Linked DNA regions of Oharaeibacter diazotrophicus. The main gene of each other region encodes a partner of the protein of the gene in region 2 in a complex. Links are inferred from orthologs where the notes say so. Each region holds a gene or a part of one and is shown on either strand. Other genes may lie near its edges.

Region 1 (3,097 bases), 320 kb from region 2 along the record:
GCCTTCGTGGCGGACCTTTCCGCCCGCGGCCTCGCCCGTACCACCCAGGCGCGGCGGCTGTCGGCGGTGCGCCAGCTGCACAAGTTCCTGTTCGCCGAGGGGCGCCGGTCCGACGACCCGACCACCACCGTCGACCGGCCGAAGCCGGCGCGGCCGCTGCCGAAGGTGCTGTCGATGGACGAGGTCGGGCGGATGCTCGACACCGCCGCCCTCCTCGCCGCCGCCGACACCGAGAAGCCGCGCGACAAGCTGCGCACGCTGCGCTTCTCGGCGATGATGGAGGTGCTCTACGCCTCGGGCCTGCGCGTGTCCGAGCTCGTCGGCCTGCCCGCGGCGGCGGTGCGCGCCGACACCCGCGCGATGACGGTGCGCGGCAAGGGCGGCAAGGAACGGCTGGTGCCGCTCGGCGCCCGCGGCCGCGAGGCGGTGCTCGCCTATCGCGCGGCGCTGAAGGCGGCCGGCGGGGCGGGCGGGCGCCACCTGTTCCCGGCCGAGAGCGAGAGCGGCCACGTCACCCGGCAGGCCTTCGCGCGCGAACTGAAGGCCTTCGCCGCCGGGCTCGGCATCGCGCCGGCCAAGGTGTCGCCGCACGTCGTCCGCCACGCCTTCGCCAGCCACCTGCTCTCCAACGGCGCCGATCTCAGGGTGGTGCAGGAGCTGCTCGGCCACGCCGACATCGCGACGACGCAGATCTACACCCACGTGCTCGAGCACCGGCTCGCCGCCCTCGTCGCCGACCACCACCCGTTGTCGGGCGGCTGAGCCCCGCCTTGGATTCGCCGCGATCGCCGTTGACAGGAGCGAGCGTCGCGGCCAGTGTGCGCCGCCGTCGCTTCGCCCATCGCGAGCCGCCCGCCCCACGACGCCGGGGGCCCGACGAGAGAACCGGATGCGCAGCTACCTCGAATTCGAAAAGCCGGTGGCGGACCTCGACGGCAAGGTCCAGGAGTTGAAGGCGCTCGGCCAGTCCGGCGACGCCGTGGCGATCGGCGACGACATCGCCAAGCTCGAGGCCAAGGCCGCCCAGGCGCTGGCCGACCTCTACGCCAAGCTGACGCCCTGGCAGAAGACCCTGGTCGCCCGCCATCCCGACCGGCCGCACGCCGCCGACTACATCGGCAGCCTGATCGATGACTGGACCCCGCTCGCCGGCGACCGCACCTTCGGCGAGGACGAGGCGATCCTGGCGGGCCTCGGCCGCTTCCGCGGCCGCCCGGTCGCGGTGCTCGGCCAGGAAAAGGGTCACGACACCCAGACCCGCATCAAGCACAATTTCGGCATGGCCCGGCCCGAGGGCTACCGCAAGGCGGTCCGCGTCATGGACCTCGCCGAGCGCTTCCGCCTGCCGGTGATCGCCTTCGTCGACACCGCCGGCGCCTATCCGGGCATCGGCGCCGAGGAGCGCGGCCAGGCCGAGGCGATCGCGCGCTCGACCCAGGCGTGCCTGCGCCTCGGCCAGCCCAACGTCGCGCTGGTGATCGGCGAGGGCGGCTCGGGCGGCGCGATCGCGATCGCCACCGCCAACCGGGCCTACATGCTCGAGCACGCCATCTACAGCGTGATCTCGCCCGAGGGCGCGGCCTCGATCCTGTGGAAGGACAGCGCCCGTGCCCAGGACGCCGCCACCGGCATGAAGATCACCGCGCAGGACCTGCAGCGGCTCGGCATCGTCGACGGCGTCGTCAAGGAGCCGGTCGGCGGCGCCCACCGCGACCCCGCCGCCGTGATGAAGGCGGCCGGCGACACCATCGAGGCCGGCCTCGCCGAGTTCGACCCGCTGACCCCGGCCGAGGTGCGCAAGGCCCGGCGCGACAAGTTCCTGGCGATCGGGCGCGACCTGAAGCTCTGACGCTCCCGTCGTGGTAACCTTTCGGTAACCGTATCCCCCGAGGATGCGGGTCGGATGCCGGCCCGGGGCCGGCGGTGGTCCAGGGCGCGGGGGGGCGTCCCACATCGACGGCGAACCGACGCATGCGCGCTCTCCTCGGCAAGATCCTCTCGGGCAAGCCCTTCTCCGGCAAGGCCGCCATCGGCCGGCTGCCACGCCTCGTCGGCGCGCTGGTCGTCGCCGCGACGCTGGCGGGCTGTCAGGCCGACGAACTCGGCTACGGCCCCAAGGCCTCCCGTCCGCTCGGGCCGAAGATGAACGAGGCGATGAGCCGGCTCGGCATCGCGTCCGACGCGCCGGTGCTGATGCGGATCTTCAAGGAGGAGAGCAAGTTCGAGGTCTGGCGCAAGGACCGGACCGGACGCTACGCCCTGCTCGCCACCTATGACATCTGCAAGTGGTCGGGCCGGCTCGGGCCGAAGATCAAGGAGGGCGACCGTCAGGCGCCGGAGGGCTACTACACCATCACCCCCGGCCTGATGAACCCGAACTCGGCCTATCACCTCTCCTTCAACACCGGATTCCCCAACGCCTACGACCGCGCCAACGGGCGCACCGGCTCGGCGCTGATGGTGCACGGCGCCTGTTCGTCGCGCGGCTGCTACGCCATGACCGACGCGCAGATCCAGGAGATCTACACCCTGGCGCGGGACGCCTTCCGCGGCGGCCAGAAGGCGTTCCAGCTGCAGGCCTATCCCTTCCGCATGACCGCCGAGAACATGGCGCGGCACTGGGACGACCCCAACATGCCGTTCTGGCGCATGCTCAAGGAGGGCTACGATACCTTCGAGCTGACGCGCCAGGAGCCGCGGGTCGACGTCTGCGGCCGCAAGTACGTCTTCAACGCCACCGCCAAGGCGGCGCTGAACCCGGCCGCGGCCTGCCCCGAACTGGTCAAGCCGCCGGAACTGGTGGCGGCGCTCACCGCCAAGGCCAAGGCCGACGACGACAAGGCGGTGGTGATGGCCGCCCGCTTCCGCACCGAGCGGGAGGCCGAGGAGCGCCGCCAGATCCTGATCGCCCAGAACGTCGAGGCCGAGCGCCGCCGCGCCGAGGAGGCGCGGATCGCCGCCCTGCAGCCGCGCGGCGACGGCGGCAAGCTGATCACCGCGCTGGTCGACACCGTGCGCAGCGCCGCCACCAGCGTCGGCAACGTCGCCGGCGTCGGCGGCGAGCCGACGGCCACCGGCACCCTGGTCGCGACCGCAC
Region 2 (3,359 bases):
GGCGCGGACCGTGCCGGCGGTGACGGGTCTCGTCGAGGAGCTCGCGGCCGGCGTGCGCGCGGCGTCCCGCGCCGGTTAGGCTTAATACGAGGTGCTTCGAGTAAAATCCTAACGATCGGCTAACATGGCGCGTCTTTCGGGGACTGCGCCATGACCGACGTCAGCCTGACCACCAGGAGCGGCACCGACCGCAGCTACGCGCCCTTCGGCGCGTTCCGCCTCGCGCTCGCGGCGCTGGTGATGCTCCAGCACGTCGCCGCGCAGCTGGCGCCCGCCGCCTTCCTGGACGCGGTCGCGCCCTACGAGTTCGGCTCGACCGCGGTGTTAGTGTTCTTCGTGCTGTCCGGCTACGTCATCGCGGACGCCACGCAGCTGGTCTACGCCCGCCGTCCGGTCGCCTTTCTCGCCAACCGGGCGATGCGGATCCTGCCGAGCTACGCGGTGGCGCTCGCCGTGTTCGGCCTCGCCGCGGCGACGACGCTGGCGCTCGGCGGCGCGGTCTCGGCGGACGGCACCCCGCTCGCCCTCGCCGACCTCGCCGATCCCAGGATCTGGGCGCTCAACCTCGCCGCGGCCCTGCCGGGCGGCGAGCGGCTCGCCGGCGACGCGCCGGTGCCGGCGCTGATCGTGGTGGTTTGGGCGGTGCGCATCGAGATGGCGTTCTACGTCGCCTGGTTCGCGCTGCTGCTCGCCGCCAGGATCGCCCGGATCGACTTCGACCGCCTGCTGACGTGGGCCGGTGTCGCCCTGCTCGCGGCGAGCCTCGTCGCCTTCGAGCGCACCGCCGGTTCGACGCCGGCCTTCGTGCCCTTCTTCGTGCTCGGCGTGACGCTGCAGCGGCTCGCCGGCCGCAGCGCCGCCGCCGACCGGCTCGTCACGCTCGGACTGGTGGCGATCGCCACCGCGGCGATGGCGCTGTCGACCGCCCGGATCGCCGACCTGCCGCCGACGATCGGCGACACCGGGCACTTCCGCGACGGTCCGGCCCAGGTCGCCCTGTTCGGCGGGCTGGTGATCCTGATGTTCGCGCTCGCCACGATCCGCCTGCCGGGCCGCTCGGCGGCAGCGGCGCTCGACCGCCGGATCGGCGAGCAGACCTATCCGCTCTACCTCAACCACGACACCGCGCTCATGATGGTCGGCGCGGTGCTCGGCGCGGGCGTGTTCGCCTCGCTCCTCGGCGCCATCGCCGGCCTCGTGCTCTCCGTGGGGGTCGCGCGCCTGACCGAGCCGGTGATCGGGCTCGCCCGCGACCGCATCCGGGGCCGCCGCCTCGCCTGAGCCCCGCCTTCGTTTGGCCGCGGGCTTGTGCTAGGAACGCACCATCCCATCTCTCGGGACGATCGCACGCGCCCCTTGTTCCCCGTGACGGCGCCGCGGCTCCCGAAGTCGAGAGACAACGCCCCGTGAACTGGATCAACAACGTCGTCCGCCCCAAGATCCGCTCGCTCTGGAACACCAAGCGGGAGGTTCCGGAGAATCTCTGGGTCAAGTGCCCCGAGACCGGCGAGATGGTGTTCCACCGCGACCTCGAGGCAAACATGTGGGTGGTGCCGAATTCCGGCTACCACATGCGGATGCCGGCGGACCGGCGCCTGCAGGCGCTGTTCGACGACGGCGCCTACGAGACGATCGCCCTGCCTTCCGTGACGCCCGACCCGCTGAAGTTCCGCGACGAGAAGCGCTACGTCGACCGCCTGCGCGACGCCCGCGCCAAGACCGGCCGCGACGACGCGGTGATCGTCGGTGCCGGCCGGCTCGAGACGATGCCGCTGGTCGCCGCCGTGCAGGATTTCGAGTTCATGGGCGGTTCGCTCGGCATGGCCGCCGGCGAGGCGATCGTGCGCGGCATGGAGGAGGCGGTCGCCCGCAAGACCCCCTTCGTGATGTTCTCCGCCTCCGGCGGCGCGCGCATGCAGGAGGGCATCCTGTCGCTGATGCAGATGCCGCGCACCACGGTGGCGATCGAGATGCTGCGCGACGCCGGCCTGCCCTATCTGGTCGTGCTGACCAACCCGACCACCGGCGGCGTCACCGCCTCCTACGCCATGCTCGGCGACGTCCACATCGCCGAGCCCGGTGCGCTGATCGGCTTCGCCGGCCCGCGCGTGATCGAGCAGACCATCCGCGAGAAGCTGCCCGAGGGCTTCCAGCGCTCGGAATACCTGCTCGCCCACGGCATGGTCGACATGGTGGTTCACCGGCACGCCCTGCGCGAGACGATCGCGCGGCTGCTGCGCACCCTCACCCACGCCCCGGCCGTCGCCGCCCCGGCCGCCCACGCGACGACGCCCGCGCTCGCCGCGGAGTGACCGCGACACGACGCCTCCGGCCCGTCGCAGCGGCGATTTCGCCGGTGGCGCGGGCCGCCCGTCTCGGCTAAGAGCCGCGGATCGCCGCGGCCCGGGAGCCCGGCCGCTGGAGTTCCGCCCGCAGCATGTCCGAGACGCTCGCCATCATCGACCGCCTGTCGGCCCGCTGGCCGAAGGGCTTCGACCTGACGCTCGGCCGGATCGAGCGGCTGCTGGCCGCGCTCGGCAATCCCGAGCGGCGGGTGCCGCCGGTGTTCCACGTCGCCGGCACCAACGGCAAGGGCTCCACGGTCGCCTTCCTCCGGGCGATGCTGGAGGCGGCCGGATACCGGGTCCACACCGACACCTCGCCGCATCTCGTCACCTTCAACGAGCGCTTCCGCCTCGCCGAGGCGCCCGGCGTCAGCCGGATCGTCGACGACGCCCGGCTGACCGACGCGCTGGCGCGGGTGGAGAAGGCCAACGGCGACGAGCCGATCACCCTGTTCGAGCTGCTGACCGCCGCCGGCTTCCTGCTGTTCGCCGAGGTGCCCGCCGACATCCTGCTGCTCGAGGTCGGCCTCGGAGGCCGGTTCGACAGCACCAACGTGATCGACGCGCCGCTGGTCTCGGTGGTGACCGCGATTTCGCTCGACCACCAGACCTTCCTCGGCGACACCGTCGAGAAGATCGCCTTCGAGAAGGCCGGCATCTTCAAGCGCGGCCGGCCCGCCGTGGTGCAGCCGCCGTCGGATCCGGTCCGCGCCGTGTTCGAGGACGTCGCCCGCCGGGTCGGCGCCGGGCCGCTGCTGATCGGTGGCCAGGACTGGACCGCCTACGAGGAGCGCGGCCGGCTGGTGTTCCAGGACGACGACGGCCTCCTCGACCTGCCGCGGCCGCGGCTGCCCGGCCGTCACCAGATCCAGAACGCCGGCGGCGCCGTCGCCGCGCTCCGGGCGAGCGGGCTCGACGTGCCGGTGGCGGCGATCGAGCGCGGCCTCGAGACGGTGGACTGGCCGGCGCGCCTGCAGCGGCTCGGCCATGGCCGGCTGGTCGACGCGGCGCCGA
Region 3 (3,065 bases), on a different replicon or contig from region 2:
GCTTCCCGCGTCGCCATCGCGGTCAACCTCGTGGCACCCGAGAAATACGCCGCGTTCCACAAGGAGCTGCTGGGCGGCAAGGGCCACGCCGACGGGAAGCGCGCGCTCCAGGTGGTCGACGACCTCGGACTCGACCGCGCTGCGGTCGAGAAGGCGATGACGGACCCCGAGGTCGGCAACACCCTCGACGAGGTCTACGCCATGGCGAACAAGCTCGGACTCTCCGGCACGCCGACCTACGTGATCGGCGACGAGGTGGTGTTCGGCGCCGTCGGCGTCGACGACCTGCGCGTCAAGGTCGACGCGATGCGCAGCTGCGGCAAGGCCAGCTGCTGAGGGCGAGTGCGCCCCCGGTTGCCACCAACGTCGATCTTTCCCTCCGCCGCAGGCCGCGCGAACCTCTCGCGCGGCCGCTTCGTTTCCGGCCCGACGGCGGTCGATCCGGCCTCCCTCGCCGCGCGATCGGCACCGTCGCCCCCGTCCGCGCGCGGTCCTTTCGCGACGCTCTTTTTTTCGCCGGGGCGAATGCCTATAAGAAGGCCACTCGCGCCGGGCCTCCGGCCGCGAATCCGTACAGGCGCCCCGGAAACTCGGCTGCCCTGGGAACACAGAGTGGCGCGCGACCTCCTCGTCCTCAACGGCCCCAACCTCAATCTGCTCGGCACCCGCGAGCCCGCCGTCTACGGCGCCGGCACGCTCGCCGACGTCGAGGCGGCCTGCCGGGCGCGGGCCGAGGCCGCGGGCTTCGACGGTTTCGAGTTCCGGCAGACCAACCACGAGGGCGTGCTCGTCGACTGGATCCACGAGGCCGGCCGCCGCGGCGCCGGTGTCGTGCTCAACGCCGGCGCCTACACCCACACCTCGGTGGCGCTGCACGACGCCATCAAGGGCTCGGGCGCGCGCGTGATCGAGGTGCACATCTCGAACGTCCACGCCCGCGAGAGTTTCCGCCACCATTCCTTCATCTCGCCGGTCGCGGCGGGGGTGATCGTCGGCCTCGGGCCGCTCGGCTACCTCCTCGCCATCGACGCGCTCGCCGAGGAGGCCAAGCGATGACCGGCCGGCCCAAAGACGAATCCTCCATGTCCCAGAAGCCCTTCGACTACGACCTCATCCGCCAGCTCGCCGTCATCCTCGACGAGACGGACCTGACGGAGATCGAGGTCGAGCACGACAAGCTGAAGATCCGCGTCGCCCGCCAGCCGGCGCCCGCGGCCCCCGCGCAGTTCGCCATGCCGGCGCCCGGCCCCTGGCCGTTCCCGCCGATGGCCGCCCCGGCCGCCGCGGCTCCGGCTGCGCCCGCCGCCGCCGCCGCGCCGGTCGTTGCCGAGACCAAGGCGCTCGACCCCGCCAACCACCCGGGCACGCTGGCGTCCCCGATGGTCGGCACCGCCTACCGCGCGCCCGAGCCCGGCGCCAAGTCCTTCGTCGAGGTCGGCGACAGCGTCCGCGAGGGCCAGACCGTGCTGATCGTCGAGGCGATGAAGCACATGAACCAGATCGCCGCGCCGCGGTCGGGCAAGGTGACCGCGATCTTCGTCGAGAGCGGTCAGCCGGTCGAATACGGCGAGCCGCTCCTCATCATCGAGTGACGCCGACGGCGGCGAGCGGCGCCCGGACGGGCCGCCGCCATCCGCCGCCTCCCCCGGGTCCCGCCCCCCGCGGGATCCCGCGCCCCATTTCGAGTGGAGCCTCGATGTTCAACAAGATCCTCATCGCCAACCGCGGGGAGATCGCGCTCAGGGTCCTGCGCGCCTGCAAGGAACTCGGCATCGAGACGGTGGCCGTGCACTCCACCGCCGACGCCAACGCCATGCACGTCCGCCTCGCCGACGAGAGCGTCTGCATCGGCCCGCCCCCGGCCCGCGACAGCTACCTCAACATCCCGCAGCTGCTCGCCGCCTGCGAGATCACCGGCGCGGAGGCCGTGCACCCCGGCTACGGCTTCCTCTCGGAGAACGCCCGCTTCGCCGAGATCCTGACTGCCCACGGCATCGCCTTCATCGGGCCGACCGCCGAGCACATCCGCATCATGGGCGACAAGATCGAGGCCAAGGCGACCGCCCGCCGCCTCGGCATCCCCGTGGTGCCCGGCTCCGACGGCGCCGTCACCACCGACGAGGACGCCCTCCGGATCGCCGCCGACATCGGCTATCCCGTGCTGGTCAAGGCCGCCGCCGGCGGCGGTGGCCGCGGCATGCGCGTCGCCATGAACGAGGCCGAGATGTCCTCGGCGCTGTCGGCCGCGCGCTCGGAGGCCAAGAACGCCTTCGGCGACGACGCCGTCTACATCGAGAAATATCTCCTGAAGCCGCGCCACATCGAGGTGCAGGTGCTCGGCGACGGCCAGGGCAACGCCATCCACCTCGGCGAACGCGACTGCTCGCTGCAGCGCCGTCACCAGAAGGTCTGGGAAGAGGCGCTGTCGCCGGCGCTGAACCAGGAGCAGCGCGACAAGATCGGCGGCATCGTCGCGAACGCCATGGCCGAGCTGAAATACGCCGGCGTCGGCACGATCGAGTTCCTCTACGAGGACGGCGAGTTCTACTTCATCGAGATGAACACGCGTCTGCAGGTCGAGCATCCGGTCACCGAGATGATCACCGGCATCGACCTCGTCAACGAGCAGATCAAGGTCGCCTCGGGCGCGGCGCTGACGCTGAGGCAGTCGGACGTGACCTTCAACGGCCACGCCATCGAGTGCCGCATCAACGCCGAGAACCCCGCCACCTTCGCGCCCTCGCCGGGCACGATCACCTACTGGCACCCGCCGGGCGGACTTGGCGTGCGCGTCGATTCGGGCGTCTACCAGGGCTACCGGATCCCGCCGAACTACGACAGCCTGATCGGCAAGCTGATCGTGCACGGCCGCAGCCGCGTGGAGTGCCTGATGCGCCTGCGCCGCTGCCTCGACGAGTTCGTCGTCGACGGCATCCAGTCGACGATCCCGCTGTTCCGCCACCTCGTCGACAACCAGGACATCGCCAACGGGATGTACGACATCCACTGGCTCGAGAAGTGGCTGGCGACCAACCCGTTCGAGGCGTGACACCCCGTCCGGGGAC

The links. Proteins that work in one complex are often made in the same cells at the same time.
Region 1: the proteins of accD (region 2) and EDD54_RS13065 are in contact, whole or in part, in a solved structure (PDB 8UXZ), measured with the Escherichia coli proteins. The link is inferred for Oharaeibacter diazotrophicus from one-to-one orthologs.
Region 3: the proteins of accD (region 2) and accB are in contact, whole or in part, in a solved structure (PDB 8UXZ), measured with the Escherichia coli proteins. The link is inferred for Oharaeibacter diazotrophicus from one-to-one orthologs.

Annotation. Positions count from the first base shown.
Region 1 is NZ_SNXY01000008.1:154,867-157,963, forward strand. Bases 1-2,869 are described here. They hold EDD54_RS13065 (acetyl-CoA carboxylase carboxyltransferase subunit alpha), read left to right. Parts: upstream 1-889; coding sequence 890-1,849; downstream 1,850-2,869. Other genes in these bases: EDD54_RS13060 (site-specific tyrosine recombinase XerD), read left to right, coding at 1-762; EDD54_RS23220 (L,D-transpeptidase family protein), read left to right, coding at 1,972-2,869. Also shown: more of EDD54_RS23220, read left to right, coding at 2,870-3,097. UniProt on the Escherichia coli protein: Component of the acetyl coenzyme A carboxylase (ACC) complex. First, biotin carboxylase catalyzes the carboxylation of biotin on its carrier protein (BCCP) and then the CO(2) group is transferred by the carboxyltransferase to acetyl-CoA to form malonyl-CoA.
Region 2 is NZ_SNXY01000008.1:470,056-473,414, forward strand. The notes cover bases 369-3,359. They hold accD (acetyl-CoA carboxylase, carboxyltransferase subunit beta), read left to right. Parts: upstream 369-1,406; coding sequence 1,407-2,312; downstream 2,313-3,359. Other genes in these bases: EDD54_RS14470 (acyltransferase family protein), read left to right, coding at 369-1,281; EDD54_RS14480 (bifunctional folylpolyglutamate synthase/dihydrofolate synthase), read left to right, coding at 2,438-3,359. In the rest of the region: trpA (tryptophan synthase subunit alpha), read left to right, coding at 1-79; more of EDD54_RS14470, read left to right, coding at 151-368.
Region 3 is NZ_SNXY01000006.1:1,030,225-1,033,289, forward strand. Bases 1-2,837 are described here. They hold accB (acetyl-CoA carboxylase biotin carboxyl carrier protein), read left to right. Parts: upstream 1-1,082; coding sequence 1,083-1,592; downstream 1,593-2,837. Other genes in these bases: EDD54_RS04845 (DsbA family protein), read left to right, coding at 1-336; aroQ (type II 3-dehydroquinate dehydratase), read left to right, coding at 613-1,056; accC (acetyl-CoA carboxylase biotin carboxylase subunit), read left to right, coding at 1,697-2,837. Also shown: more of accC, read left to right, coding at 2,838-3,049. UniProt on the Escherichia coli protein: This protein is a component of the acetyl coenzyme A carboxylase complex; first, biotin carboxylase catalyzes the carboxylation of the carrier protein and then the transcarboxylase transfers the carboxyl group to form malonyl-CoA.